DNA from 2 places in the Selenomonas sp. CM52 genome. Region 2 is predicted to be linked to the other one. Evidence: predicted binding sites of a transcription regulator. Region 2 holds the regulator's gene; the other holds the start of a gene.
The links. Region 2 encodes HrcA, which represses chaperone genes, less so after heat shock. Its sites were predicted from a motif close to TGTTAGCACTCNNNNNNNNNGAGTGCTAACA; they were not measured.
Positions count from the first base shown of each region.

Region 1: the regulator HrcA is predicted to act here: its motif matches at 4,770-4,800, upstream of groES (co-chaperone GroES).

Region 1 covers NZ_ALNM01000047.1:21,074-40,328, reverse strand. Annotated here, with positions in the region: gene modA (molybdate ABC transporter substrate-binding protein) at 153-944, shown strand; gene HMPREF1153_RS11120 (sulfate/molybdate ABC transporter ATP-binding protein) at 944-1,987, shown strand; gene modB (molybdate ABC transporter permease subunit) at 1,997-2,650, shown strand; gene groL (chaperonin GroEL) at 2,739-4,370, opposite strand; gene groES (co-chaperone GroES) at 4,428-4,709, opposite strand; gene HMPREF1153_RS11100 (ATP-binding protein) at 5,027-6,280, opposite strand; gene HMPREF1153_RS11095 (exodeoxyribonuclease III) at 6,367-7,119, opposite strand; gene HMPREF1153_RS11090 (undecaprenyl-diphosphate phosphatase) at 7,132-7,962, opposite strand; gene HMPREF1153_RS11085 (Dps family protein) at 8,221-8,652, shown strand; gene glyS (glycine--tRNA ligase subunit beta) at 8,812-10,878, opposite strand; gene glyQ (glycine--tRNA ligase subunit alpha) at 10,875-11,756, opposite strand; gene HMPREF1153_RS11070 (hypothetical protein) at 12,022-12,345, opposite strand; gene HMPREF1153_RS11065 (ABC transporter ATP-binding protein) at 12,394-14,163, opposite strand; gene HMPREF1153_RS11060 (ABC transporter ATP-binding protein) at 14,156-15,904, opposite strand; gene nifJ (pyruvate:ferredoxin (flavodoxin) oxidoreductase) at 16,143-19,255, opposite strand, start outside.
Region 2 covers NZ_ALNM01000056.1:952-12,899, reverse strand. Annotated here, with positions in the region: gene hcp (hydroxylamine reductase) at 58-1,695, opposite strand; tRNA gene HMPREF1153_RS12030 (tRNA-Pro) at 2,001-2,077, shown strand; gene HMPREF1153_RS12025 (EamA family transporter) at 2,713-3,141, shown strand; gene HMPREF1153_RS12020 (DNA-3-methyladenine glycosylase family protein) at 3,153-3,794, shown strand; gene dnaJ (molecular chaperone DnaJ) at 3,933-5,102, opposite strand; gene dnaK (molecular chaperone DnaK) at 5,200-7,062, opposite strand; gene grpE (nucleotide exchange factor GrpE) at 7,116-7,757, opposite strand; gene hrcA (heat-inducible transcriptional repressor HrcA) at 7,788-8,816, opposite strand; gene HMPREF1153_RS11995 (YjfB family protein) at 9,591-9,761, opposite strand; gene hemW (radical SAM family heme chaperone HemW) at 9,843-10,988, opposite strand; gene lepA (translation elongation factor 4) at 11,074-11,948, opposite strand, start outside.

The DNA.
Region 1 (19,255 bases), on a different contig from region 2:
TTCTCGGATTTGTCTTGTAACAAATATCACAGATGAAAAATTTTCTGTCGAATATGGGATATGCAGTGATAAATATTACTGCAAGTCGCTTTTCTTATGCTATACTAAGATGATATGGTATAATGATTTTCACCGAAGAAAGGAGTTTTTCCATGAAAAAAATCGCCCTTCTCCTCTCGTGCCTCACCCTCTTCGTTCTCGCGGGCTGCGGCACAGCGCCGAGCGCTTCGGACGCGAAGAAAGATTCCGTCGAGCTGCAGGTCTCCGCTGCCGCGAGCCTGACCGACGCGATGAATGAGCTGGCGACCGAGTACGCGAAGGTGCATCCTCAGACGAAGGTCGTCTTCAACTTCGGCAGCAGTGGCGCCCTGCAGCAGGCGATTGAGAACGGCGGCAGCGCCGACCTCTTCTTCTCGGCGGCGCAGAAGCAGATGGATGCGCTCGAAAAGGCGGGACTTCTCGCTGACGGCACGCGCAAGAACCTCCTCGAAAACGAAGTCGTGCTCATCGTTCCCAAGGATGGCGGTAAAGCGATCGCCTCCTTTGACGCGCTTGCGACGCCCGCAGCTTCGCGCATCGCTCTCGGCGAGCCGAAGGGCGTTCCTGTCGGCCAGTACACGGAGGAAATCCTCACGAAGCTCGGCATCCTCGACCAGGTGAAGGCCAAGGCGGTCTACGGCTCCGACGTGCGTCAGGTTCTCTCGTGGACGGAGACGGGCGACGCGGACTGCGGCGTCGTCTACGCGACGGACGCTGCCGTTTCCGACAAGGTCAAGGTCGCAGCGAAAGCTCCGGCAGGCTCGCACAAGCCCGTCATCTATCCCGCCGCCATCTTGAAGGACACGAAGCACATGGACGAGGCGAAATCCTTCCTCGACTTCGTTTCCTCGGAAAAGGGCATGGCGATCCTTGAAAAGTACGGCTTCAAAGCCGCCGGAAAATAATGGAACTTGAAGTCAAGATCCGCAAGAAGTTGCGCGGCTTCGATCTTGCCGTGGAATTTTCCGTGCGCGACGAGGTGCTCGCGCTGCTCGGCGCCTCGGGCTGCGGCAAGAGCATGACCTTGAAGTGCATCGCGGGCATCGAAAAGCCCGATGAAGGTCGCATCCTGCTCAACGGGCGCACGCTCTTCGACAGCGAAAAGGGCGTCAACCTCGCGCCGCAGAAGCGCCGCGTCGGCTACCTGTTTCAAGACTACGCCCTGTTTCCCAACATGACCGTGGCCGAGAACATCACGTTCTCGGCACGCGGCACGAAAGAAGAAAAGCGCAAGCTCCTCGAAAGGGAGCTTGCGCGCTTTTCGCTTGAGGGACTCGAAAACTCCTACCCCAAGGAACTTTCGGGCGGACAGAAACAGCGCACGGCGTTCGCGCGCATCCTCGCCTCCGATGCAGAGTTACTGCTGCTCGACGAGCCGTTTTCCGCGCTCGACAGCTACCTCAAGTGGCAATTGGAGCTGGAGCTGCTGCACCTCTTCGACTCCTACGGACGCGCCGCCGTCCTCGTCTCGCACGACCGCGGCGAAGCCTACCGCCTGGCCGATCGCATCGCCGTCCTGAGCAGCGGCGCACTCGAATCGCTCGGCACGAAGCACGCGCTCTTCGAGCAGCCCGGCACACTCGCGGCGACGCTCCTCACAGGCTGCAAGAATATCTCCCGCGCACGCCGCACGGCAGAGCATGAGCTCTTCGCCGAGGACTGGCAAATCACGCTGCACTCTGCCGCCCCCGTGCCCGAGAACCTCCGCCATGTCGGCATCCGCGCCCACTTCTTTTCCCTGCGCGAAGAAGCGGCGGAAAACACGCCGCGCATGGAAGCCGTGCAGATCATCGAGGATGCCTTTTCCTACCTCGTCATGGCGAAGAAGGCGGATTCGGACGCCGCGCCCGTGCGTTGGGAGATTGAAAAAATCGCTTGGCAAGGGCTGGGGCAGAAAGAATTCTATCTGCATTTTCCCGCCGATCGGCTCATCTTGCTCGAACGATAGGAGGCGCACATGGAATTTTCTCCCTTTTGGATCACCTTGAAGACGGCGACGGTCGCCACCTTCATCTCCTTCTTCCTCGGCATCGCCCTCGCCTACGCCGTCCTCCATCTGAGACGCTTCCAAGGCATTGCCGACGCCGTCATCACATTGCCCATGGTGCTGCCGCCGACCGTCGTCGGCTTCTTCCTCCTGCTCGTATTCGGCAGGAAAAGCCCTCTAGGGCAAATGCTCCTCGACTTCGGCATGCCGCTCGTCTTCACATGGAAGGCGACCGTCATCGCCGCCGTCGTCGTCTCGCTGCCCCTCATGTACCGCACGGCGCGCGGCGCCTTCGAGCAGCTCGACAAGAACATTGTCTATGCGGCACGCACACTCGGCATCTCCGAGTGGCGCATCTTCTGGCACATCCTCGTGCCGAACGCCAAGCACGGCATTGTTGCGGGACTCGTGCTGACGTTCACGCGTGCGCTCGGCGAGTTCGGCGCGACGATCATGTTCGCAGGCAACGTCCCCGGAACGACGCAGACGATGTCCACAGCGATCTACGCCGCCGTGCAGGCGAATGACTACGACCTCGCCTTCCAATGGGCGACGGCTCTCGTCCTCTTCTCCCTCGTCTTCGTCGCCGCCATGAACGCTTGGCTCGCGCGAAGCCGCGGCTAAAAAAATACGGACACAAAAAGCTTCCTGCTGCAGCGGCGCTACAGCAGGAAGCTTTTTTATTTCAAGTTGTTTGCGAGGGGACTGCGCCTTACATCATGCCCGGCATACCGCCGCCCATGCCCGGTGCGCCCATCGGCATCGGAGGCTCCTTCTCCGGCTTGTCCGCCACGAGCGTCTCCGTCGTCAGAACCATCGCCGCGATGCTCGCCGCATTCTGCAGAGCGGAACGCGTGACCTTCGCCGGGTCGACGATGCCCGCGCCGATCATGTCGACGTACTCGCCCGTCAGAGCGTTGAAGCCCGTGCCGTTCGCCGACTTCTTGACGTTCTCGACGACGACGGAACCTTCGAGACCCGCGTTGTTCGCAATCTGGCGAACCGGTTCCTCGATGGCGCGCTTCACGATGTTGATGCCCGTCTGCACGTCGCCCTCGGCGCTCAAAGCGTCAAGCGCAGGCAGGATGTCGACGAACGTCGTGCCGCCGCCGGCGACGATGCCCTCTTCGACCGCCGCACGCGTAGCATTCAGAGCGTCCTCGATGCGCAGCTTCTTGTCCTTCATCTCGACCTCGGTCGCAGCGCCGATCTCGATGACGGCGACGCCGCCCGCGAGCTTTGCGAGGCGCTCCTGCAGCTTCTCCTTGTCGAAGTCCGAAGTCGTCTCCGCAACCTGCTTCTTGATCTGCTCGACGCGCGCGTCGATCGCAGCCTTGTCGCCGGAGCCGTCAACAATCGTCGTCTCTTCCTTCGAAGCGCGAACCTGACGCGCCTGACCGAGATCCTCGATCTCGACGCTGTCGAGCTTCCTGCCGACTTCCTCGGAGATGACCGTGCCGCCCGTCAGGATAGCGATGTCTTCGAGCATCGCCTTGCGGCGGTCGCCGAAGCCCGGAGCCTTGACGGCAAGAGCCTTGAACGTGCCGCGCAGCTTGTTGACGACGAGCGTCGCAAGCGCCTCACCGTCGAGATCCTCGGCGATGATCATCAGTTCCTTGCCCTGCTTTACGACCTTCTCAAGAATCGGCAGGATGTCGGCAATCGCCGAAATCTTGCGATCCGTGATGAGGATGTACGGATTGTCGAGAACGGCTTCCATCTTGTCCGTGTCCGTGACCATGTAGGGGGAGATGTAGCCGCGGTCGAACTGCATGCCCTCGACGACCGAGAGGTTCGTGTCCATGGACTTCGACTCCTCGACCGTGATGACGCCGTCCTTGCCGACCTTCTCCATCGCCTCTGCGATCAGCTCGCCGACTTCCTCGTCACCCGAGGAAATCGCCGCGACCTGCGCGATCGCCGCCTTGCCCTCGACCTTCTTCGAGTTGCTCTTGATCTCATCGACGAGCTTCTTGACCGCCTGGTCGATGCCCTTCTTGAGGATCATCGGGTTCGCGCCCGCAGCGACGTTCCTCATGCCCTCGTGGATCATCGCCTGCGCGAGAAGCGTAGCCGTCGTCGTGCCGTCGCCCGCGATGTCGTTCGTCTTCGTCGCGACTTCCTTGACGAGCTGTGCGCCCATGTTCTCAAACGGATCTTCGAGTTCGATGTCCTTCGCAATCGTCACGCCGTCGTTCGTGATCGTCGGTGCGCCGAACTTCTTGTCGAGAACAACGTTGCGACCCTTAGGCCCAAGCGTGACCTTTACGGCATTTGCCAAAGCGTCGACGCCCTTGCCGAGCGCACGGCGCGCTTCTTCATTGAACAAAACCTGCTTTGCCATGGTAAAACCTCCCAATATCTATCGAATCTATCGAATCTGCGCTCTCTCAGACAAATCTCAGAGAACCGCGAGGATGTCGCTCTCGCGAACGATCAAGTAGTTCTGCTCGTCGACCTTGACTTCAGAACCCGAGTACTTCGAGAAGATAACCTTGTCGCCCGTCTTGACTTCCATCTGCGCGCGCGTGCCGTTGTCGAGCATCTTGCCCGTGCCGACTGCGACGACTTCGCCTTCCTGCGGCTTCTCCTTCGCCGTGTCTGGCAGCACGATGCCGCTCGCCGTCTTCATATCGCCTTCCGAAACCTTGATGACAACTCTGTCGCCCAATGGCCTGATCATGTTTATCTTCCTCCCAAATCAACGGAATCGCTGACGAATCAGCTCTTCCTAAATTCTTTTTGTTAGCACTCGCGTTGCTTGAGTGCTAATCACAGTTCTTATATTACTCATTTTTCGACAAATAGTCAAGGACTTTTTTTGATTTTTTGACCTTTTAGGGAGAAATCTACTGAAACCGTTCAAGAAATCACGCCCATGAGCGCAGATCGATTGGCAAATTTTTCTTAATCTCGGCACGCAATGTCCACGAAATGGCGGTTTGTGCGTGTGCTTTGTACCAAAAAGAACGGCCTATTCTTCCCATCATCAAAATGCCGTCAGGCTTCCAAACTGTTCTCATTGAGCAGGAAATCATAGACGCTCATCAGCAGCACGCCCTTTTCATTATAGTGCGGCGCAGGCGTATTCTTCGTGATGATCATACGCTTGAAAAAATCGCCCGTCAGCATCAGCGAGCGCTGCTCCTGCTCCATCTTTGCGGCATCAGGCAACGCGTAGGCGGATTGGATATAGTACCGCTTCGATCCCTTGTTGCAGACGAAATCAATCTCAAGCTGTCTGCGAATGCTGCCGCCCTTTTCATTCCTGTCGTTCTGCACGATGACGCCGACATCCACATTGAAGCCGCGAACCTTCAGTTCATTGAAGATGATATTCTCCATGCTGTGCGTCTCTTCCAACTGTCGGAAATTCAGCCGGGCATTTCTCAGTCCCATGTCCGTAAAGTAATATTTCAAAGGAGTGTCCATATATTTCTTTCCCTTCACATCATAGCGCATGGCGCTGTCGATCAGGAAAGAATCACAGAGATAATCAATATATCGCTTGATCGTGCTGTTGCTGATGCTCTTTTTCTTGACAGATTTGAAAGTCGCCGACAACTTTTCCGGATTCGTCAGCGAGCCGATGGCAGAGGAAAGGATGTTCAAAATATCTTCTAGTTCCGCCTTGTTGCGAATGTTGTGCCTGCCGATAATATCGGAAATGTACGTTTCTTCAAAGAGCGATTTCAAAAAAGCGATTTTCTGCTCCGCCGTCGTAAAACTCAGCACGAGCGGCAAACCGCCGTAGAGCATATATTCATTCCAGCCATCCTGCTTCGTACCGTTATAGACTGACATGAACTCTGCAAAGTTCAACGGATACAGGTGAATCTCGTCGCCGCGCCCACGGAACTCCGTGATCACATCCTTCGACAGAAAACGCGCATTGCTGCCCGTCACATAGACGTCCACATTCTTCATGCGAATGAGGCTGTTCAAGACGGCCTCAAATTCGTCCAGAAGCTGCACTTCGTCGAGAAGCACATAATACATGTCATCGCCCGTAATCCGTTCCTGCAAATGCGGGTACAGCACATCAGGATCACGAAACCGCTTGTTTTCAAAAGCATCAAATGCGATCTCGATGATATGCGCCTCATCAATTCCCTCAAAAAGCAGATGTTCCTTGAAAAGACTAAAAAGAAGATACGATTTCCCGCACCGCCGCAAACCCGTCACTACTTTGATCAAACCATTATGCTTTTTGCTGATCAGCGCATCAAGGTAGCGATCTCGTTTTATTTCCATACTCCATGCCTCCTATTGAAGATTTCTGCGGCATTACGCAAAAATCTTCAACAGTATGATGCATCGTCTATTCCTGGCGTGATTCCTCACCCCAGCACCAGTCCCACCGGGCAATGATCGCTGCCGAAGACCTCGTTGTGGATCGTCGCTTCCTTGATCTTCGGCGCGAGGCGGTCGGAAACGAGGAAGTAGTCGATGCGCCAGCCTGCATTCGTCTCACGCGCCTTGCGAAGATACGACCACCATGTATAGATGCCCGTCTTGTCGGGGTAGAGCGCGCGGAACGTGTCGGTGAAGCCCGCTTGGAGAAGCTCCGTCATCTTCTCGCGTTCCTCGTCGGTGAAGCCTGCATTCTTGCGGTTCGTCTTGGGATTCTTGAGGTCGATTTCCGTATGCGCCACATTGAGGTCGCCGCAAACGACGACGGGCTTCTTCGCATCAAGCGTCAAAAGATAGTCGCGGAACGCCTCCTCCCACGTCATGCGATAAGCGAGCCGCTCAAGGCCGCGCTGCGAATTCGGCGTGTAGACCGTCACGAAGTAGAGATCATCGAACTCCAGCGCGATGACGCGCCCCTCGTGATCGTGCTCTTCGATGCCGAGGCCGTAGCTGACGGAAAGCGGCTCGATGCGGCTGAAGACCGCCGTGCCCGAGTAGCCCTTCTTCTCCGCACTGTTCCAATACTGCTTGTAGCCCGTAAGCTCCAAGATTGCCTGCTCCGGCTGCATCTTCGTCTCCTGCACGCCGAAGACGTCGGCGTCGAGCGCCTTGAACGACTGCATGAAGCCCTTGCCGAGGCAAGCGCGCAGACCATTGACATTCCATGATACAAAACGCATGATATTTCCCCCTCAGCCCTGCACGGGATCGCCGACGAAGTAGAGATAGAGGACGACGATGATGCCGAGCACGATGCGATACCAGCCGAACGCCTTGAAATCGTTGTTCTTGATGTAGCGCAGCAGGAACTTGATCGAAAGGATCGACACGACGAATGCCGTCGCCATGCCCACTACGAGAATCAAGATCTCGCTGCCCGTGTAGTGCCAGCCAAACTTGACCATCTTCAAGAGACTCGCGCCGAACATGACGGGAATGGCGAGGAAGAACGTGAATTCCGCCGCCACATAGCGCGACGTGCCGAAGAGGATGCCGCCCAAGATCGTCGCGCCCGAGCGCGACGTGCCCGGCACGAGAGACAGCACCTGGAACAGGCCGATGATGAACGCCGTCTTGTAGTCGAGCCGCTCGATCTCGCGCACGCGCGGCGTGCGGCGCTTATTGTACGTCTCGACGACGAGGAACATGACGCCGTAGAAGATCAAGGTCGCCGCGACAACAGGCGCCGTCATGAAGTGCTCTTCCATGAACTTGTTGAACAAGAGTCCGATGACCGCCGCCGGCACGCAGGCAAGGATGACCTTGTACCAGAGCTGCCACGTATCGCGCTTCTCCCAGCTTGACTTCCAGCTTGAAAACGGGTTGAGCTTCTCAAAGTTCAGCACGACGACGGCAAGGATGGCGCCGAGCTGTATGACGACGAGGAACATGTCCATAAAGGACTTCGACACGTCGAGCTTGATAAATTCGTCGACGAGGATCATATGACCCGTACTGCTGATCGGCAGCCACTCCGTCAGACCTTCGACGATACCCAGGACAACCGTTTTCAAAAGCTCCATAATACTTAAATCCACACAGAATCCCCCTAATTCTCCCTACGAGATATTGAACGGGAACATTATACCACAGTTGCCGCGTCGTTGGAACAAAAAGGATTGCTCTTTCCATTCGCAAAATTGCGGAATCACTGCCCCCATGAATCCTTAAATTATAAAAGATAATAGATCTTATTTGTGAATCCGTACCATTTATGCTATAATGGGAGCGATGAATTTGCGGGCAAAGTTCCGCCCCTATATCGCAAAGGAGGATTTTTCATGCACAAGATGTTGAACCAGCTTCTTTCCGACCTCGTCGTCGAATATCACAAACTTCAGCACTACCACTGGTACGTCAAGGGTCCCGACTTCTTCCCCGTTCACGCGCAGTTGGAAAGCTACTACGACGGCGTGCGCGAAGACATCGATGCCATCGCCGAGAGCCTGCTGCAGATCAACCACGAGCCGCTGTCGTCCCTCAAAGACTTCCTCGCAACCGCGAAGATTGAAGAAGCGAAGCCCGGCTTCGTGACCTCGGACGAGATCCTCGCCGAAGTCGAGAAGGACTTCTCCTATATCTACGAGCAGGTGCGCAGCCTCAAGAAAGCTGCCGACGAGGCGAACCGCTACGTCACTTCCATGCTCATGGACGACCTCATCAAGAAATACGTCAAGTCGCTGTGGATGCTTCGTCAGGCGCGCATGAAGTAAGAGAAACCGCAGCATGAACAGTCAAAAATGGGCGATGCACGGATATGCATCGCCCATTTTTTCATTTCGTGCCACCCTTCAGGTCTTGAACTTGGCGGCCGCCGCATTGAGGTCGTGTGCCATATCGGAGAGACCGCGCGTACTTGCAGCGATCTCTTCTTACGCTTGCACGATCTTGCTGAAGTCAGCGACCTCGCGCAGGAGATCGTCGACGCCCTTCAAGAGGGCGAGGCGATTCTTGCGAATCTTCTCGTCGTCCGCCATGACCATGACGGCGTCAAAAAAGGCGTTGATCGGCTCGGCAAGATCCTTGAAATCGTCGATGGCGCCGACGAAGTCGTGCGCCTCGATGAGGCTCTCAGCTGCACTCCTAGCGGAAGCGTAGGCCTTCATCAGTTCCTTCTCCTCGTCCGTCTCGAAGAGCGCTGCATCGACGTGCGCTTCGCCCTTCTCCGCCTTCGCCGCGAGGTTCGCCACGCGCACGAAGGCCTGCACGGCGTCCGCCATGCCGGGCGCGGCAAGCTGATCTCTGACCGCCTTCGCCGCGAGCAGCACGCGGCGCACGTCGTCGACATTGCCGAGCACGGCGTCAGCGATGTCGTAGCGTATGCCTTCTTCGGCGAGCACGTTCTTGAGGCGCAGGCGCATGAAGTCAGCGACGTCCGCCTGCATCTTCTCGCGCACCGCCGCGTCCGTGATCTTGAGCAGATCCATCGTCCAGTCCACGAGGTCATGCAGGGATATGGCAACGCCCGCCTCGATGATGCTGTGCACCATGCCGAGCGCCTGGCGGCGCAGGGCAAAGGGATCTTGAGAACCCGTCGGAATCAGGCCGCGACTGAACGTCGCGACGATGTTGTCCATCTTGTCCGCGAGACTCACGACGAGTCCCGCACGCGTCTTTGGCTGCGCATCGCCCGCGAAGCGCGGCATGTAGTGCTCGTCAATCGCAAGAGCTACGTCCTCACCCTCGCCGTCGAGACGCGCGTACTCCTTGCCCATGACGCCCTGCAGCTCCGTAAACTCCGTGACCATTCCCGTCACGAGATCCGCCTTGGAAAGGAGCGCTGCACGCATCGCCGCTTTCTTCTCGGCATCATTCGCACCGATGGCATCAGCGATTTTTCCTGCGAGCTTTTCGAGACGCAGTGATTTATCGTAGACCGTGCCAAGCCCTTCCTGGAACACGACGGTCTTGAGCTTTTCCAAATGCTCCGCAAGGCTCTTCTTCCTGTCCTCGTCGAAGAAGAACTGCGCGTCGGCGAGGCGCGCGCGCAGCACGCGCTCGTTGCCGTGCTGCACCGTCTCAAGGTACTCTTTCCCGCCGTTTCGCACCGTGAGGAAGAGCGGCAGGAGCTTGCCGTCCGCCGACTTCACGGGGAAGTAGCGCTGATGGTCGCGCATCGGCGTGATGACGGCGTCAGGCGGCAGCGCGAGGTACTTGTCCTCGAAACTTCCCGCAAGCGCTGTCGGATACTCGACGAGGTAAAGCACCTCTTCGAGGAGATTCGGCGTGATTTCCGCCGTGCCACCATGCGCCTTCGCCGCTTCGACGAGGCCCTCCTCAATCAGAGCCTTGCGCCGCGCGGGATCGACGATGACGAAGGCCTTCTCGCACGCCTCCTCGTAATGCGCGGCATCCTCAATCGTGAAGTCGCCCGTGCTGAGGAAGCGATGGCCGCGCGATGTATTGCCGCTCTTGACACATGCAAGCTCGAAGGGCACGATCTGATCGCCGTAGAGCGCGACGAGCCAGCGCAGGGGACGGATGAAGCGGAAGTCGAGGTCACCCCAGCGCATGCTGTTCGGAAGCGGAAGACCTGAAATGAGATCGGGCAGCATCTTTGCCAGCACCTTTTCCGCACTCTCTCCCTTTTCCTCGACGAGCGCATAGACGTAGCCGTCACGCACGACGAGATCTTGCGCCTTCAATCCCTGTCCGCGCGCGAAGCCTTCCGCCGCCTTCGTCGGCTTGCCTGCCGCATCAAACGCCACCTGCACGGAGGGACCGCGCTTCTCCTCAGCGACGTCCTCCTGCTTTTCTGCGAGTCCTTCGACGACGAGCGCGAGACGGCGCGGCGTGCCGAGCGTCCGCACCGCGCCGTGCACGAGGCGCAGTTCCTTCAGAGCCTTCTTCGCGTTCTCGCCAAGCTCCTTGAGCATCCCGGGCATCGCATGTGCCGGAATTTCCTCCGTACCGATCTCCAACAACAAATCCTTGCTCATGCTTTCGCCCCCCTCTTCAGCATCGGATAGCCAAGTTCCTCGCGCTGCTTCAGATAGCACCGGGCGCAGAGGCGTGCGAGTTTGCGCACGCGCCCGATGAACGCCGTGCGCTCCGACACGCTGATCGCGCCGCGCGCGTCGAGCAGATTGAAGGCGTGTGAGCACTTCAAAACGTAATCGTAGGCGGGATGGACGCGCCCCAGTTCGATGATGCGCACGGCCTCCTTCTCGTACTTGTCAAAAAGATCGAAGAGAAGAGCCTCATCCGACAAGTCGAAGGAATACGCCGACTGCTCGACTTCGTTCTGATGGAAGACGTCGCCGTATGTATAATCCGCTGTCCACTGGATGTCGAAGACGTTCTCGACGCCCTGAATGTACATGGCAAGACGCTCCAGCCCATAGGTGATCTCTGAAGAGACGGGCTTGACGTCAACACTGCCGACCTGCTGGAAATAGGTGAACTGCGTGATCTCCATGCCGTCGAGCCAGACTTCCCAGCCAAGACCCCATGCGCCCAAGGTCGGCGACTCCCAGTTGTCCTCGACGAAGCGGATGTCGTGCTGCTTGGGATCGATGCCGAGGCTTTCAAGACTTTCGAGGTAAAGCTCCTGGATATTGTCGGGCGACGGCTTCATGATGACTTGGAACTGATGGTGCTGATACAGACGATTCGGATTGTCACCGTAGCGCCCGTCCGCCGGACGGCGCGAAGGCTCGACATAGGCGACGTTCCACGGCTCGGGTCCCAAGACGCGCAGGAAGGTCGCGGGATTCATCGTGCCCGCGCCCTTCTCCACGTCATACGGCTGCGCTAGGATGCAGCCTTGCTCGCTCCAGAACTTCTGCAGAGCGAGGATGATCTCCTGAAACTTCAAATCGAACAACTCCTTATCTCGCGAAACGGACAAAAAAACGCCCCGCCCCGCAACAAAAATGTCACAGGGACGAGACGTATCCCGCGGTTCCACCCTGATTGACGCCGCCGTGCAGCAAAGCATGCTGCGGCAAACGCCCACCTTGAATTTTATTGAACTGATGCTCCAAAGCGCCCGTCACTCCCAAGAACCGCGCAAGAATCGTGCGCCGCCCTGACGGTCTTCCACTGCCACCGTCTCGCTGTACGGAAGTTCCTTTTCTTCTTCATCGCATGTTTAGTTTAGCAAAGGACATGGCGGCTGTCAATGGAGGGACTATCATTTGTTTATCATACCCAGTTTTCCGCCTTGTTGGAATTTCAGCATCGCGGCCATTTGGCATGAAATCTTCCGTGAAGCCATTGACCCCTTTCATGAAGATCTCCCACTTTTCCTCTTCTGAGATGGACTTGTTTTCTTGACCGTCCATGCCGAGCTGCTGCAGCGCCAACCTTTTTAAAAGCTGCGGCACATTCGATCTCTTCGCACGCGCCGCCTTCACAAATTTTCTGCGCTCCATATTGTTAAGCGGAACATTCACCATACGCATAGCAGCCACCTCCCTACAAATGATTATATTTCATCCAATCGTATGCCGTCAAGGCAAACTGCACGTTCCAACGCCCGTTTCCCCACGCGCCGCCTTCCAGCCGAGCGCCGCCTGCCTCGCACGGATGAAATCGGCGTAGATGCCGCGCTCTTGCAAAAGTTCCTCATGCGTGCCGCGCTGCACAATCCTTCCCTCAGAGACGACGATAATCTGCCGCGCGTTCCGCACGGTGTTGAGCCGATGCGCGATCATGATGACCGTCTTGCCTTTCGTCAGCGATTCCATCGCCTTTTGCAGACGATCTTCGTTCTCGGGATCGACATTCGCCGTCGCCTCGTCGAAGATGATGATCGGCGCGTCCTTCAAGATGGCACGCGCAATGGAAATGCGCTGGCGCTCACCGCCCGAAAGGCTCGCGCCACCGTCTCCGATCACAGTATCGTAGCCCTCGGGCAGCGCCTCGATGAAGTCGTGGCAGCAGGCCTCGCGTGCAGCGGCGACAACTTCCTCGTGCGTTGCCGTCGGCTTGCCGAAGCGGATGTTGTTTTCTATCGTATCGCGGAAAAGATAGACGTTCTGGAAGACGATGCTGATCTGTCGCATCAAAGATTCGAGCGTGTAGTCGCGCACATCATGTCCGCCGACCTTGATGCTGCCGTCCGCCACATCCCAGAAGCGTGCGATGAGATGGCAGAGTGTCGTCTTGCCCGAGCCGCTCGGACCGACGATCGCCGTCAAGGCGCACTCAGGAATCGCCAATGAAACATCATCAAGAATCTTTCGCGTACCGTAGAAAAAGTCGACGTGTTCGAAGGAAACATCGTGATGCTCCGGCTCGATATCCGTGCCGCCCGAATCCATCTGCGGCAGATCCGCCGCCCGCTCCGCCTGCTCGATGGAGCTTGTCACAACGCGCAGGATCATCAGCATGCTTCCCGTAGACTCAATCTGCGAGAAAATCAGAAACGAGAGCACCAGTCCCATGAGAGCTGTCAGAAGATCCATCGTACCTGCCTCGTAAGAAAACAAGGCGACGAACATGATCAAGACGCTGAAGAGGCGCAGCGTCGTCTCCTGCGCGATGGCGTACGGCGTGAAGATCTTTTCGATGGCGAGATTCGCCGCACGGCTCTCATCAAGGGCTTCACGCACGCGCGCATCACCCTTGCCGCGCAGGTTGAACGCCTTGATGACGGGCATTCCCTCGATCTGCTCGAGAACCGCCTCGACCAGTTTCGCCTGCGCCTTCTGCCGCTTCGGCGCAAGGCTGCGCGACTTCTTTTCCACCGAGGAGGTCACGAGCAAGTAGCAGAGGACGCCGAGGATGAAGAGTACGCCGATGCGCCACTGCCAGAAAAGCAGCATGGGCATGAGGATCAGCGTATTCAAAAAGCCACTCAAAAGGGTGACCAAGAGGCGCGGCGCCGTGTTCTCCACATCGTTCAGAACCGTTGTCGCAACACCCGTAAGCTCACCTCTGCTGCTTTCGTCAAAATAGCCCATGGGAACCGTCTTGAGCTTGTCGCCGATGACGATGCGCTTTTGTGCCACCATGAAGTAGCCGGCATGGACGCGCTGCAGCTGCGAAAAATAATGGGCAACCGCCCTGCCCGTCACGCTCAATGCGAGCAGCCCCAGAGAAGAAAGCGCAGCCTCCGCCGTACCCCTTCCTTCGACCAAGGCCTGCAAGATGATGTAGATCGCCGTGATCTGCAAGATGTGAAAAAGCGCGTAAACGATGCCCAGAGCGAGCGACTTGTTGAGGTTTCCCCGCTCCTTTCCCGCAAAATGCCAAATCATCTTCAGCGCTTCAAGCATGGCAATCACCATCCTTTGCTCCGACATGCGCGTGCCACATCGCGCGATACGCTGTGCTCTTTTCAAGCAGCTCCTCGTGCGTGCCGCTCGCCGCAACCATGCCCGCTTCTATGAGGAAGATCTTGTCGGCGTCCGTAATCGTCGACAGCCGATGCGCGATGATGATGACCGTCTTCCCCGCGATGAGACGTGCGACCGCCCGCTGCAGGATCGCCTCGTTCTCAGGATCGACATAGGCAGTCGCCTCGTCGAGCACGACGATCGGCGCATCCTTCAAGACGGCGCGCGCGATGGCGATGCGCTGACGCTCGCCGCCCGATACATGACTGCCGCCCGTGCCGACGCGCGTGTCATAACCATGCGCAAGCCGCAGGATGAAGTCCTCGCATCCCGCAGCTCGCGCGGCGCGCTCGACCTCCTCGTCGGAGGCCTGCGGCCTGCCCATGCGAATGTTCTCACGAATGCTGTCGTCGAAGAGATAGGCATCCTGTGCAACGAAGGAAACGAGATCATAGAGCTGCGCGAGCGGAATATCCGTACTCTCCCTGCCGCCGATCTTCAAGCTGCCCGAATCTATATCCCAATATCCGGCAATCAGGCGTGCGAGCGTCGTCTTGCCGCTGCCGCTCTGTCCGACGAATGCGTTCAAGGTATGCGGTGCAAGCGCAAGGCTCACGCCGTGCAGCACTTCCTTGCCGTCTTGGTAGGAAAAGCGCACATCCGTAAGCTCGATGCCCGCATCGAAAAGCTCGACATCCGATGTGCCATGATGCTGCTCCTCCGCTCTCAGCAGCTTGTCAGCCGAAGCGACGACTGTCCCGACCTGCGACACCGTGTCAATGAACCCCAGGGCCTCGATCAACGGCCCTGCGACTCCCAGAGAAAGAATCACCGCCGTCACGAACACTTCCATGCTCATGTAGTCCTGCATGTAAAGAAGCCAGCCGCCGGGCAAAACCGTCAGCAGTGTCGTCGGCGCAATCGTCATCGCCAAGGAGATGGGAAATTGGCAGTCCTTCATCCACTGATAGAAATATGCGGCATTCGCCACGATGCTACGCGAAAACTTCTCGTAGGACGCCGCGCCCTGGTTGAACGCCTTGATGACCTCGATGCCGCCGATGTACTCGACGATAGCAGCATTCATCGTCTCCGTCGCCGCCACCGACGCCTCGAAGCGCTCCTTGTAATCGCGCATGGCAAAGCTCAGGCAGAAGAGCCCGACGGGGATGGAAACGATTGCCAGAATAGCCATGCGCCAATCAAGCACAAGCAGATAGCAGAAGATGCAGAAAGGGCCGACGAGATTCGCCGTCAGCTCGGGCAGAAGATGCGCGAGCGTGCGCTCCGTGCTCTCCACCTGATCGACGATGATATGCTTGACCTCGCCGACAGGCAGATCCGCGACCGTGCCGAGCGGCAGCTTCGGCAGCTTCTGCAGGATCTTCCAGCGAACTTCGCGCAGAATGGAGAACGCCGCCTTATGCGAGACGGAAAGCGCGTACGCATAGAGGATGCCGCGCAGAAGATAGCCGACAAACGCGGCGAAGCACAGCAGAAAAACCTCATCCCTTTGCAGCCCCCGTCCTGCCAGAAGCGCCGCGAGGAGTGACGATACGACGAAATACGGCACAAGTCCGCAGAGCACTGCCGTAACAGAAAGGAAAATCGAAAAGAGAAGCCTGCCGTGCTCCTCTTCATCCAACTCCCACAGACGCAGCAAAGCGCTTTTCGCATCCATGTCCGCACCTCCTCAATATTTTCCATTTGGATTCCATGATAAGTTTAGCGAATCTTTAGATAATGATATGTAAATCTATTATCAATGATAATCTATATCGTTATATCATACTTCGCACTGCAATTCAAGAATAAAGTTTTATTAACGCTTTTCTGCGACACAAAACAGCATCCGTCAAAGAAAAAAGGGCTGCCGCACAAATCGTGCGGCAGCCCTTTTCTTTGCAGCAAACCTCGCCTTACTTGCCGGCGAGCTTCTTGTAGCCTGCGAGCCTCATCTTGGCGTCGTTCTCCGTCTTCTCGAAAAGTGCGTCGGCAGCCTCGGGGAAGCTGCGCTTCAAGGAAGCATAGCGGACTTCGCCCTGCAGGAATTCCTGGAACTTGCTGAAATCCGGCTCCTTCGAATCGAGCGTGAACGGATTCTTGTCCGTGCCAACGAGCGTCGGGTTGAAGCGGTAGTTCGCCCAGTAACCGCAGGCGTTGGCGCGCTTGCCCTCTTCCTGGCTGCAGCCCATGCCAATGCGGATGCCATGGTTGATGCACGGCGCATAAGCGATGATGAGCGAAGGTCCTTTATAAGCCTCGGCTTCCTTGATCGCCTTCAAGACCTGGTTGTGGTCGGCGCCCATGTTGACCTGTGCGACGTAGACGTAGCCATAGGACATCGCCATCATGCCGAGATCCTTCTTCTTCGTCTTCTTGCCCGTCGCAGCGAACTCTGCAATCGCAGCCGCCGGCGTGGACTTCGAAGCCTGACCACCCGTGTTGGAGTAGACCTCCGTATCGAAAACGAAAACATTGACATCCTCGCCCGAAGCGAGCACATGATCGACGCCGCCGTAGCCGATATCGTAAGCCCAGCCGTCGCCGCCGAAGATCCACTGCGAACGCTTCACGAAGTAGTCGCGCTCATCGTAAATCTTGTTCAGAAGCTCGTCCGTGCCCTTCTCCTTTTCGAGAAGTTCCGTCAACTTGTCAGCGCGCTCGCGCGTGCCTTCGCCCTCGGCCATGTTGTCCTTCCAGTCCTTCAAAGCAGCCTGGAGATCTGCACTTCCCTTGCCGTCCGCAAGCGCCGCATCGACATCGGCCGCAATGCGGTCACGGATCGCACGAACGCCGAGGAACATGCCAAGACCGAACTCTGCATTGTCCTCGAAGAGGGAGTTCGCCCAAGCCGGGCCATAGCCCTTCTCGTTCTTCGTGTACGGCATCGCCGGTGCGCTGCCGCCCCAGATCGACGAGCAGCCCGTAGCATTCGAGATCATCATGCGATCGCCAAAGAGCTGCGTGAGGAGCTTCGCGTACGGCGTTTCGCCGCAGCCTGCGCAAGCGCCCGAGAATTCGAGCAGCGGCTTCTCAAACTGCGAGCCGATGACCGTATCCTTCTTCATCGGGTTCTTCTTCGGTGCGACCTTCGTCGCATCGACGCCATAGTCGAAGTAGACCTGCTTCGCCTTGAGATCGTCGTCGAGCGGCTTCATGTCGAGCGCCTTCGCCGGGCAGACCTGCGCGCAGTTGCCGCAGCCGAGGCAGTCCATCGTGGAGACGGCAATCGTGAAGTTGTAGTCCTTGATCGCCTTGGTCTTCTTCCACGGGAAGCCCTCCGGCGCCGCATCCTTCTCGGCGTCCGTCGTGAGCACGGGACGAATGGTCGCATGCGGGCAGACATAGGAGCACTGATTGCAACCGATGCACTTCTCGGCATTCCATACGGGAACATTGATCGCCGTGCCGCGCTTCTCGTAAGCCGCGCCGCCGACGGGGAACGTACCGTCGACCATTTCCTCAGCGAACTGCGAAACCTTGAGACGGTCGCCTTCCTGACGGTTCATGACGTTCTGAACGCCCGTGATGAACGCCGGAATATCATGCGCTTCTTCCTTCTCGTCCTCAGCATTCGCCCAGTCCGCAGGAACATTGACGCGATGCAGAGCCTCGATGCCCTTGTCGATGGCGCCGTTGTTCATGTCGACAATCTTCTGACCCTTCTTGCCGTACGATGTGACGACAGCATCCTTGAGGTACTTGACAGCCGTTTCAATCGGAATGATGTTCGCGAGCTTGAAGAACGCGGACTGCATGACCATGTTGAAGCGGCCGCCGAGGCCGAGCTCCTTGGCGATTTCCACAGCGTTGACCGTGTAGAACTCGATGTCGTTCTTCGCGATGTAGCGCTTCATGTAGGCGGGCAGGTGCTTCGAGAGATCCTCCTCGTTCCAGACCGTGTTGAGCAGGAACTTGCCGCCGCGCTTGAGGCCTGCGAGGAGATCGTACTTCGTCACGTACGACTGCTGCGAACACGAGATGAAGTTCGCGTTGTGAATGAGATACGGCGAATTGATCGGAGACTTGCCGAAGCGCAGATGCGACATCGTGATGCCGCCGGACTTCTTCGAGTCGTAGGCGAAATACGCCTGCGCATACATGTCGGTCTTGTCGCCGATGATCTTGATGGCGCTCTTGTTCGCGCCGACCGTGCCGTCCGAGCCAAGACCCCAGAACTTGCAGGCCGTCGTGCCTTCCGGCGTAAGATCGACGTCCTCGGGGTACTCAGCGAGCGACGTATGCGTGACATCGTCGTCGATGGCAATCGTGAAGCCATGCTTCGGATCGTCCTTCTTGAGTTCCTCGTAGACCGAGAGGACATGATCGGGCGTCGTGTCCTTGCCGCCGAGACCGTAGCGGCCGCCGACGATGACAGGGTTCATGTCGGAGTTGTAGAACGCCGCCTTGACATCGAGGTAGAGCGGCTCGCCGATCGCGCCCGGCTCCTTCGTGCGGTCGAGGACAGCGATCTTCTTGACCGTCTTCGGCAGATACTTGAAGAAATGCTCGAGCGAGAACGGACGATAGAGATGCACGGAAAGAAGGCCGACCTTTTCACCCTTGGAATTGAGATAATCCACGGCTTCGCCGGCCGTCTGACAGATCGAGCCCATGGCGATGATGATGCGCTCGGCATCCTTTGCACCATGATAGTCGAAGAGATGGTGCTCGCGTCCCGTGATCTTCGCGAGATCTGCCATGGCTTCCTCGACAAGCTCAGGCAGCGCTTCATAGTACTTGTTGGCGGCTTCCTGCGACTGGAAGTAGATATCCGGGTTCTGCGCCGTACCGCGGATGACCGGATGATTCGGGTTCAGTGCGCGTGCACGGAACTCCTTGACCGCATCCCAGTCGAGGAGTTTCGCAAGATCGTCAAAGTCGATGACTTCGATCTTCTGAATCTCATGCGACGTGCGGAAACCGTCGAAGAAGTTGATGAAAGGCACGCGGCCCTTGATGGCGACGAGATGCGCGACAGCGGCGAGATCCATGACCTCCTGCACGCTCGCCTCACACAGCATCGCAC
Region 2 (11,948 bases):
CCTTACTTTTCGCAAAGGGAACCCTTTTTCGCTATGCGGCTTCAGCACACACGATGCTCAGCCGATCATGCTCTTGATATCGCTCTCGACGTCCGTGATGCCGCCGATGCCGAAGGTCTCGACGAGCACGTTCGCGACGTTCGGCGAGAGGAACGCCGGAAGCGTCGGTCCGAGATGGATGTTCTTCACGCCGAGGTGCAGGAGCGCGAGGAGGACGATAACCGCCTTCTGCTCATACCATGCGATGTTGTAGACAACCGGCAGTTCGTTCACATCGGCGAGGCCGAAGACTTCCTTGAGCTTCAGCGCGATGAGCGCCAGCGAGTACGAATCGTTGCACTGACCCGCATCGAGAACGCGCGGAATGCCGCCGATATCGCCGAGATTGAGCTTGATGTACTTGTACTTCGCGCAGCCCGCCGTCAGAATGACCGTATCCTTCGGCAGAGCCTCGGCGAAATCGCGGTAATAGCTGCGTGTCTTATGACGACCGTCGCAGCCGGCCATGACGACAAACTTCTTGATTGCGCCCGACTTCACAGCGTCAACCACCTTGTCGGCAAGCGCGAAGACCTGCTCATGCGCAAAGCCACCGACGATCTCGCCCTGCTCCAACTCCTTCGGAGGCGCACACTTCTTCGCCAACTCGATGACAGCGGAGAAGTCCTTCTTGCCGTTCTTCTCTTCGATGTGCGGACAGCCGGGAAAGCCGACGGCAGCCGTCGTAAAGATGCGATCCTGATAGCTCGCCTTCGGCGGCACGATGCAGTTCGTCGTCATGAGAATCGGGCCGTTGAAAGACTCGAACTCTTCCTTCTGCTGCCACCAAGCATTGCCGTAGTTGCCCGCAAAGTGTGCGTACTTCTTGAAAGCCGGATAGTAGTGCGCGGGCAGCATCTCGCCGTGCGTGTAGACGTCAACGCCCGTACCCTCTGTCTGATCAAGCAGTTCCTTCAGATCCTTAAGATCGTGACCCGAAATCAAGATGCCCGGGTTCTTGCGCACTCCGAGATCAACCTTCGTGATTTCTGGATTACCGTAAGTCTCCGTGTTCGCCTTGTCCAAGAGCGCCATGACATCGACGCCGTACTTGCCCGTCTCCAGCACGAGAGCCGTGAGGTCGTCGCCCGAGAGGCTGTCGTCCAGAAGCTTCGCCAACGCCTTCTGCATGAAGGCGTCGATCGCCTCATCGCGATAGTCAACGACATTCGCATGATGATTGTACGCCGCCATACCCTTGAGGCCGTACGTCGCAAGCTCCCTGAGGCTACGAACGTCCTCGTTCTCCGTCGCGAGAACACCAACGTCTGCCGAGGCCGCCTTTTCCTGGAATTCGCTCCTCGCACCGTTCCAAAGAGCCGCCGCCGGAAGCTTCGACGTGTCAGCAAGCTCCTTCAGCAGCTCTTCCTTCATGCCGAGCGTCTCTTCGATCGCATCGGCAATCGCTGCATCGTCGAAGTTCGCATTCGTAATCGTGATGAAGAGATTCAGCGTGACGCGATCATTGACCGCTTGGGAAACCGTCTTTCCCGCCTCGCGCAGCGCCGTCGAAACAGCAGAAATCCCTTTCGTCACATAAACCAAAAGGTCTTGAAGTCCTGCGACCTCCGGCTTCTTGCCGCAAACGCCCACCTGCGTACAGCCTTTGCAGCCCGCCGTCTCCTGACACTGAAAGCAAAACATCTTGTTCTCCATATATACCATCCTCTCTCTTTGCGATGTAACGAGAACCCGCACGAGGCAGTTCCTCCTGACAGCCTTATCATAGCAAAGAGAACATGCCCCTTCGGTAACACTTGTTACCGAAACGAAAAAAGTCCTTCATTCTCTTGTGTGAGAATCTTTCTTCCTATACCTTTGCACGCGCACAATCTCAAATACTTTCCATTATGGATCAGCCGAGCACTCCCCCATCCGAAAATCCTGCTGCCGCAAAGTTTTTCTAAAAAAAGAAAATTTCCCCTAGCTTTTTCGGGAGAAGTCTGCTATACTAAAGCAGTCGGGGCGTGGCTCAGCTTGGTAGAGCGCTTCCTTGGGGTGGAAGAGGTCGTGGGTTCAAATCCCGTCGCTCCGACCAGCTTAGTATTTTCAAGGCTTCAGGGGTTATCCAACTGCTACTTGGATAGCTCCATTTTTTTACCATAAAACCCCAAGAGGTCAAGCCCAGAGGGTGCAGACCGATTGGTTAGGTTTCTGTAAGGGCGGCGCACAATGTCCACAAAGTGGACGTTTGTGCGTGTAGTTTATGCCTAAAATACCCGCTTATTCGTTTCCAAGACCTAAGCCCCGCAATCCTTCTTCGATTTTCTTCCTATCCGATGCGTCAAATTCGTTGCTATCGTGACAATATATGTCCATTGTGGTTGTACCATCGGCCGTAGTACGCCGAACACCAAAAAACTTGCAAGCGTGTCGTGAATCTGCTATGATATAGACAAGAAGAGAACCACCGTAAACGGCTACCTCTTCCGAAAGAAATGGGTTAAGAACTAACCGCTATCCTTTGGCGAGGGGGCGGTTATTTCTTTTTTATCACGATAATGTACCCTGTCGCGAAGATCAAAATCACGATCAACTCGAAAGAAGTCATACGCGCCACCTCCCTTCTTTTCAGAATGGAAGTGGAAGAAGCAGCCGCTTAGCCTTTGGTGGTTCTCTGCCGCTATTATACAGTATTTTCGTATCGTCCACAAGGAAAGAAAGGTTTCACTCATGTCCTCTTGGCTTCTCTATGCACTCCTCTCCGCACTTTCCGCCGCCTTCGTCTCCATCTTCGGCAAGATGGGCCTTGAAGGGCTGGACAGCAGCGCCGCCACTGCCGTGCGCGGCGTCATCATGGCGATCTTCCTCGTCGCGGTCATGGTCGTGCAGGGACATGCCTCACATCTGCCCGAAGTGTTTGCCGACCGCAGAGCCTTGGCATGCGTCACTTTGAGCGGCATTGCCGGAGCGACATCGTGGCTCTTCTACTTCATGGCACTGAAGACTGGCGACGTTTCGCGCGTCGCTCCCATAGACAAGCTCAGCGTCGTCTTCGCCGTCCTCCTTGCCATCCTCATTTTTGAGGAAGAAGTCAGCCTCACGCACGGCATCGGCATCTTTCTCATCGCTCTCGGCAGTTTGATCATCGCCGTACTGTAGAAAGGACGCACATGATGTATGTTCCCTGCGGCGAAAAGGAAATCGCCTATTTGAAGTCCAAGGACAAGAAACTCGCCGCCGTCATCGAGAGCCTCGGTGTGCTGGAGCGTCCCGTGCATGACGACGTGTTTTCCGCCGTCGTGCATCACATCATCGGGCAGCAGATCTCGACGAAGGCGCAGGAAGCCGTCTGGGCAAGGCTCTGCGAGAAGGTCGGCACGATGGATGCGGCGCATCTGCTTTCCCTTGGACGCGAGGAACTGCAGGCCGTCGGCACGAGTTTTCGCAAGGTCGACTACATCATGGACTTTGCCGAGAAGGTCGCGAACCGTGATTTCAATATCGCCGCCTTGTATGCGATGAGCGATGACGAGGTCATCTGCGCCCTCTCCTCACTCAAAGGCATCGGCGCCTGGACTGCGGAAATGCTGCTGATCTTCACGCTACGGCGTCCCGACGTCTTAAGCTTCGGCGACCTCGGCATACAGCGCGGCCTGCGGATGCTCTACCGGCACAAGGAAATCGACCGCAGGAGATTCGAGCGCTACAAGAAGCGCTACTCTCCCTACGCAAGTACCGCCAGCCTCTACCTATGGGCGATTGCAGGCGGCGCAATCGAGGGATTGAGCGATCCGGCCGCGCGAAAGAAATAGCGGACGCATCGCAAAAGCAAAGACAACGTGCATATAACGTTTGAACAAAACCGCCAATATTGCAAGCACAAAGGGGAGCTGCCGCAGCAGCTCCCCTTTCCTATGCCTTTTCGCGCACAATCACTTCGCGTCGAATATTCACTTGAAGAAACTCTTCAGCGTATCCTTGAACGTCTTCTGCTCGGGATTGACGCTTTCGCCGCAGAGGTCGCCGAATGCCTCCAGTGCGTCCTTCTGCTTGCTCGTAAGCTTCTGCGGCGTCAAGACCTTGACGCGCACATGCTGATCGCCGCGCCCCGTGCCCCTTAGATGCGGGATGCCCTTGCCGCGCATGCGGAGAACCGTGCCCGATTGGATGCCCGCGGGAATCTTCAGCTCCGCCTTGCCGTCGATGGTCGGCACCTCGATCGTGTCGCCGAGCGCCGCCTGCACAAAGGAGATCGGCACCTCGCTGATGACGTCCGCGCCGCTCCTCTTGAACAGCTTGTGATGCTTCACATAGATATAGACGTAGAGATCGCCGTTCGGACCGCCGCGCTGCCCCGCTTCGCCGCCGCCCGAGATGCGCACGCGCTGCCCCTCGTCGATGCCCGCAGGGATCTTGACCTCGATCTTGCGGCTGACGCGCGTGTGACCCGTGCCGCCGCACTTCTTGCACGGATTCTTGACGACCTGCCCCGTGCCGCCGCAGCGGCTGCACGGACGCGAGGTCATGAAGTTGCCGAGCGGCGTGCGCTGCGCCCTCTGCACCTGACCCGTGCCGTGGCAGTCGGGACACGTCTCGGGCTTCGTGCCCTCGGCCGCGCCCGTGCCGTGACACGCATCACAATTCTCCGTGCGCGGAATCGTCAGCTCGACCTCCTTGCCGAATGCCGCTTCCTCAAAGGTAATCTCCAAGTCATAGCGCAGGTCGTTGCCCGGCTCAGGGCCTTTCGGCCCGCGACGACGACCACCGCCGCCGAAGAAGGCGTCCATGATGTCGTCCATGCCAAAGCCGCCCATGCCGCCGCCAAATCCGCCGAAGCCCCCGCCGAAACCGCCGAAACCCCCTGCGCCTCCTGCACCGCCGCCCGCACCGTCAAACGCCGCGTGGCCGAACTGATCGTACGTCGATTTCTTCTGCGGATCGGAGAGGACTTGATAGGCCTCATTGACCTCCTTGAACTTCTCGGCAGCTTCCTTCGGATTGTCGCGGTTCAAATCGGGATGGTACTTGCGCGCCATCTTCTTGAACGCCTTCTTGATGTCCGCATCCGAAGCGCCTTTGGAGAGGCCGAGCACCTCATAGTAATCGCGTTTCTCGCTCACAATAAACACCTCACAGCGCCCAGTGCGCCTGTCCTTTATCGTCAAAAGAGTGCGGAGCATGAACTCCACGCTCCACACTCTCCGTCACTTCTTGCGCTTATTTCTTGTCGTCCTTGACTTCCGTGTACTCGGCGTCGACGACGTTGTCATCCTCGCTCTTCGCACCTGCGTCCGCCGCACCTGCACCGGGAGCTGCGCCTGCGCCTGCTGCAGCCTCAGGGCCGCCCGCCTGCTGGTACGCCGCCGCGCTCATCTCATAGAGCGGCTTTTCCAGCTCTTCCGTCGCCTTCTTGATGGCGTCCGTGTCCGTGCCCTTCAGAGTTTCCTTGACCTTGTCGGCCGCCGCCTGCACTTCGTCCGCCTTCGCCTTGTCAACCTTGTCGCCGAGATCCTTGATCGCCTTCTCCGCCTGATAGACAGCCGAATCAGCACGGTTTCTGACCTCCACGGTCTCCTTCTGCTTCTTGTCCTCGGCCTCATGCGCCTGAGCTTCCTTAACCATGCGGTCGATGTCATCCTTGCTCATGCCGCTGTCGGACTGGATCGTGATCTTCTGTTCCTTGCCCGTGCCGAGATCCTTTGCGGAGACGTGCACGATGCCGTTCGCATCGATGTCGAAGGCAACCTCGATGCGAGGAACGCCGCGCGGCGCCGGCGGGATGTCGGAAAGCTCGAAGCGTCCGAGCGTCTTGTTGCCCGCAGCCATCTCGCGTTCGCCCTGCAGGACGTGGATGTCAACCGACGGCTGGTTGTCCGCTGCCGTCGAGAAGACCTGGCTCTTGCGGACAGGAATCGTCGTATTGCGCTCGATGAGCTTCGTCGAAACGCCACCCAAGGTCTCAATGCCCAGAGAAAGCGGCGTGACATCGAGGAGCAGCATGTCCTTGACCTCGCCGACGATGATGCCGGCCTGAATCGCCGCACCGATGGAAACGCACTCGTCCGGGTTTACGCTGCGATCCGGCTCCTTGCCGAAGTAGCCCTTGATGGCCTCCTGCACGGCAGGGATGCGCGACGAACCGCCGACGAGAAGCACCTTGTCGATATCCGAAGGCGAAAGACCCGCATCCGACATCGCCTGACGCGTCGGCCCCATCGTGCGCTCGACGAGATCATGCGTAAGCTCGTCAAACTTGGCACGCGTGAGCTTTAGGTCGAGATGCTTCGGACCCGTGGCGTCCGCCGTGATGAACGGCAGATTGATCGGCGTCTCCATCATGCTCGAAAGCTCGATCTTCGCCTTTTCCGCCGCTTCCAACAGGCGCTGTGCGCTCATCTTGTCGGCGGAGAGGTCGATGCCATTCTCCTTCTTGAACTCCTCGACCATCCAGTTCATGACGGCGTGGTCGAAGTCGTCGCCGCCCAAGTGCGTGTCACCGCTCGTCGCCTTGACCTCGACCATACCCTCGCTGAGTTCGAGGATCGAGACGTCGAACGTGCCGCCGCCCAAGTCAAAGACGAGAACCGTATGCTCGCCACCCTTGTCGACGCCGTATGCCAGCGAAGCCGCCGTCGGCTCGTTGACGATGCGCAGGACGTCAAGACCCGCGATCTTGCCCGCGTCTTTCGTCGCCTGGCGCTGGCTGTCGTTGAAGTACGCCGGCACCGTGATGACCGCCTGCGTCACCGTCTCGCCGAGGTAGGCTTCTGCATCCGCCTTGAGTTTCTGCAGGATCATTGCCGAAATCTCAGGCGGCGTGTAGTCCTTGCCGTCGATGGAAACCTTGTAGTCCTTCTCGCCCATGTGCCGCTTGATCGACGCGATCGTGCGGTCAGGGTTCGATACCGCCTGACGCTTGGCGAGCTGGCCGATGAGACGCTCGCCCGTCTTCGTGAAGCCGACGACGGACGGCGTCAGGCGGCTGCCCTCCGGGTTCGTGATGACGACGGGCTTGCCGCCCTCCATGACGGAGACGACGGAGTTCGTGGTACCTAAATCGATGCCAATTGCTTTTGCCATGATGAATTCCTCCTAAATGTTTATATCTATAAAAAGAGTTTCCTCTATTTGACTTAATTTGAAACGACCTGCACCATGCTTGGGCGTATGACGCGCCCCTTTACCATGTAGCCTTTCTGCAGTTCCTGCTCGATCGTATCGTCCTCCTTCTCGGGATCCTGCACGCGCATGACCGCCTGATGGAAGTTCGGGTCGAACTTCTTATCCTTCGTATCAATGACTTCCAAGCCGTTCTTCGCGAGCGCTTCCTGCATCTGCTTGTAGATCATGGAAACGCCTGCGCGGAAGCTGTCGAGGTCAGAACCTTCGGCGGAAAGTGCACGCTCGAAGTTGTCGAGGAGCGGCAGCATATCCGTGAGGATGCCCTGGGTGACGACGGCGGCAAGCTCTTCGCGCTCCTTCGCAGAACGACGGCGGAAGTTGTCGAAGTCCGCGCGCAGTCGCAGCATCTGTACGTCCTTTTCTGCCAGATCGGCTTCAAGCTTTTCTGCACGCTTCACAGGATCGTCCGCGCCATTTTCTGCCTCCTCGGTACCTTCACGGCTTCCTTCGGCAGTCTCCTCGCGGACATCTCCCGTCGCTTCTTCTGCGACGTCCGCAGTGTCTGCGGCCTCCGCCTCGTCGATCTCGCGCTTCATCTCCTCGAGCTTTTCCTCGTCCTTCTTCTTCAACTCATCCTTCATGAATGATGGCATTCCCTTCACCTCGTATTTCATGCTATGCCGCTACCAGCGGAAAGGCTGCACAAGCGCAGCGATATGGTGGTTCAGATATCCCAAGAGCGCCATCGCCTTGCCGTACTCCATGCGCGTCGGCCCTAAGACGGCGATCGTGCCCAAGCACTCGCCATCCAAGTGGTACGTCGCGCGAATGATGCTGCAATCCTCGATGCCGCTGTACTCGTTCTCACGGCCGATCGTGACGACGAGCCCCTCCTGCGATTTCTTCTGCAGAACGTCTTTGACGAAGTTCTCCTCTTCGAGCAGTGAGAGGAGCGCACGCACGCGCGTCACATCGCGAAACTCCGGCTGCGCAAGCATCTCTGTCGTGCCGCCCAGATAGAGCCGCTGCTCCTTGCGCTCCTCGTCGAGCGCTTCGTAAATCAGTTCCATTGCCGCCTGATAAAGCGACTCGTCCATGACCTCGGCGCGTATGCGCTTCAAAGCGGCCGTGCCGATGGAGGAAAGCTTCTCGCCCGACAGACATCGGTTGATGACCTCCGCCATGCGTTGGAAATCCTCGAAACTCGCGCCTTTCGGCATCTTGACGACGCGGTTCTCCACGAAGCCCGCGTCCGTCATCAAGACGGCGATGACGCGATCTTCGCCCAGCGGCACGAACTGCAGCGTGCGAAAAGCCGCTTCATCCAGCTGCGGCGCAAGGACGAGCGCGAGATTCTTCGTCAGTCGCGAAATGATCTTCGCCGTCTCCTGAAAGACGCTCTCGACGCGCTTGACGCGCTTTCGATACCAGTGGTCAATCAACGCCCTCTCGCGCTCGTCAATCGGCGCGGGCGAGAGCAGATTGTCCACATAGAGTCGATACCCTTTCGACGAAGGGATGCGCCCAGAGGACGTGTGCAAATGCTCCAAGTAGCCCATATCCTCGAGATCCGCCATCTCGTTGCGGATCGTTGCCGGACTGACGCCGAAATCATGACGCCGCGCCACAGTGCGCGAGCCGACAGGCTCCGCCGACGAGATGTAGTCATCGACTACCGCCTGCAGGATGCGCCGCTTCCTTTCATCAAGCATTCTCACACCCCCTCTGATAAGGTCTACTATGAAAGTCCAAGAAACCAAGCCCGAAAGGCGCAGGCCGATTGGCTAACTTTCATTAAGGGCGGCGCACAATGTCCACAAAGTGGACGTTTGTGCGTATAATTCATGCTGTTAGCACTCAATCGTCTTGAGTGCTAACCCATGACTAGAATATACACGATAAAAGTCAAAAAGTCAACATCTTTTTTGCCTTTCGCAAAAAAGTTTTACTATGAACCCCCAAGAAGTCAAGCCGTAGGCGCAGACTGATTGGCTAGGTTTCTGTAAGGCGTGAGGACATATGTACAGCGTGCCTCTCTGATGATGCCATTGCAGGAAACGGACGCAAAAACAATCATGCCGTTTCGCGCGACGGCTGAACATATGTCCTCAAAGTTTACTATGAAAGTCCAAGAAGTCAAGCCCAAAGGGCGCTGACTGATTGGGTAACTTTCATTAAGGCGTGAGGACATATGTACAGCGTGCCTCTCTAATGGTGCCATCGCAGGAAGCGGACACAAAAGCAATCATGCCGTTTCGCGCGACGGCTGAACATATGTCCTCAAAGTTTACTATGAAACCCCAAGAGGTCAAGCCCAAAGGGCGCAGACCGATTGGCCGGTTTCATGTAAGGGCGGCGCACAATGTCCACAAAGTGGACGTTTGTGCATGTAGTTTGCGCTTCTTTCTCTTGCACAGGCTTGCGCTGTCAACCGATCGAGTCAAGCAAAGAGGGCTGTCGCACATTTTTTGCGACAGCCCTCTTTTTCATACTGCAATATCAATATTGTTGCCGACCGCAGGGTCGAGGCTTTCCAACATCTCGCCCACAGCTTCTTCCGTCGTATCCATCGCCATTTTCATGACGGAGATGCCGAACTGCTGTGAGAAGCGTGCCTGGCTCATATCGACCGACATCGCCGCTATGCTCATATCCATCGAAATCGCTCCTTTCTCCTCTTATTTATCGTACATATAAGAGAAAAGCTTAAAGTTTGCCGGCAAAGCCGCTTGCGGCAGCTACGTTTCATCTCTTTCCAACAAGAATGCTTCAAAGACGCGGTTGCCAAACTTCATGCCCTGCTCTGTCAGACGTATGCTCACCGCCGTTTCTTCAACAAGCCCCGCCGCCTGCAAGAGCGCGATCACTTCGCCATAGACCTCGTGCACATCCGAGGCAAAAGTGCCGCGAAAGCGCTTCTTATCAATGCCGTCCGCCGTGCGAAGCGCGAGAAAGGCGAATTCTTCGATGTGGTTTTCGCGCGAGCAAGGCGCTTCTTCCCTCGCAGCAGACAGACCCGCCTCGATGCAGGCGATGTAGCGGCAAAGCCCCTTCTCGTTCTCCATGCGCCGTCCGTGCCAATACGAGTGCGCCGCTGCGCCAAGGCCGATGTAGGGCACGTCCTGCCAGTAGGCGAGGTTGTGGCGGCTCTCTTCGCCCGCCTTCGCGTAATTTGAGATCTCATAGCGACGATAGCCGAGGTGCGGCAGTTCTGCCGTGATATAATCGTACATATCGCCGCACTCGTCATCCGTCGGCAGATGAAGCCGCCCCGCCTCTTCCATGCAGGCGAACGGCGTGCCGTCCTCAACGGCAAGTCCGTAGATGGAGATGTGACCGATGCCGAGCGCAGCGGCTCGTGCCACACTGTCCTTGAGATCAGCAAGCGCCTGCCCAGGCAGACCGTACATGAGGTCGAGGCTCACGCGAAAACCCGCCTTCTGTGCCATGCGCACAGCATCCTCCGCCTCCCGCGCCGTATGAATGCGCCCGATGGCAGAGAGCAGCGCATCGGAAAACGACTGCACGCCGAAGCTCAGACGGTTGACGCCCGCCTCGCGCAATCGTTCGAGAAGCTTTGCGTCGACCGTGCCGGGATTCGCCTCGACCGTGAACTCTTCCTCGCCTGTCAGTCGAAAGCTCTCGCACAGAGCACAGATGACCGCGAGAAGGTCGTCTGCCGCAAGCGCCGTCGGCGTGCCGCCGCCGATGTAGACGGTACGCGCTGTCCCCAGACAGCGAGAGCCCTGCGCCGCGATTTCGCGGCACAGGGCTTCTCGGTAGCGGCTCATCCATGACTCTGCTCCCGCATAGGAGGGAAAGTCGCAGTAAAAGCACTTGCGGCGGCAAAAGGGAATATGGACGTAGATGCCGAACGATTCCACTCTGCCACCTCTTTCCATTTCTATGGAATCACTGTCGCCTTACGACACTCCCGCAAAGAGGCGAGAGCGCGCGATTCCATAAGAATCAGTCAATCTTCAATATCGCCATGAAGGCTTCCTGCGGCACCTCGACGCTGCCGACCGCCTTCATGCGCTTCTTGCCTTCCTTCTGCTTTTCGAGAAGCTTGCGCTTTCTCGATATGTCGCCACCATAGCACTTGGCGAGCACATCTTTTCGCATGGCACGCACGTTCTCTCGTGCGATGATCTTATTGCCGACAGCCGCCTGGATCGGAATCTCGAACATCTGCTGCGGAATGATCTCCTTGAGCTTCTGCGCGAGCTGGCGGCCGCGCGTCGCCGCGCGGTCGGCGTGGACAATGGTCGACAATGCATCGACGGGATCGCCGTTCAAGAGAATGTCAAGCTTCACGAGGCGCGACTGGCGATAGTCGGCAAGCTCGTAGTCGAGGGAGGCATAGCCGCGCGTCGTCGATTTCAAGCGGTCGAAGTAGTCGTAGATGATCTCGCTCAAAGGAATGTGGTAGATGATCATGACGCGGTTCGTATCGAGGTAGTCCATGCTCTCGAACGTGCCGCGCTTTTCCTGCGAGACTTCCATGACGGGGCCGACATAATCTTTTGGCACGATGACCGTCGCCTTGACGAATGGCTCCTCGATGAAGTCGATCTCCGTCGGCGGCGGAAGCTTCGACGGATTGTCGACCTTGAGCATCGTCCCGTTCGTCTTGTGGACGTGGTAGATGACGGAGGGCGCCGTCGTGATGAGCTTCATGCCGTATTCGCGCTCCAGCCGCTCCTGGATGACATCCATGTGCAGAAGTCCTAAGAAGCCGCAGCGATAGCCGAAGCCAAGCGCGATCGATGTCTCTGGCTCGAAGATCAGCGCCGCATCATTGAGCTGCAGCTTTTCGAGCGCATCCTTCAAATTGTCGTAGT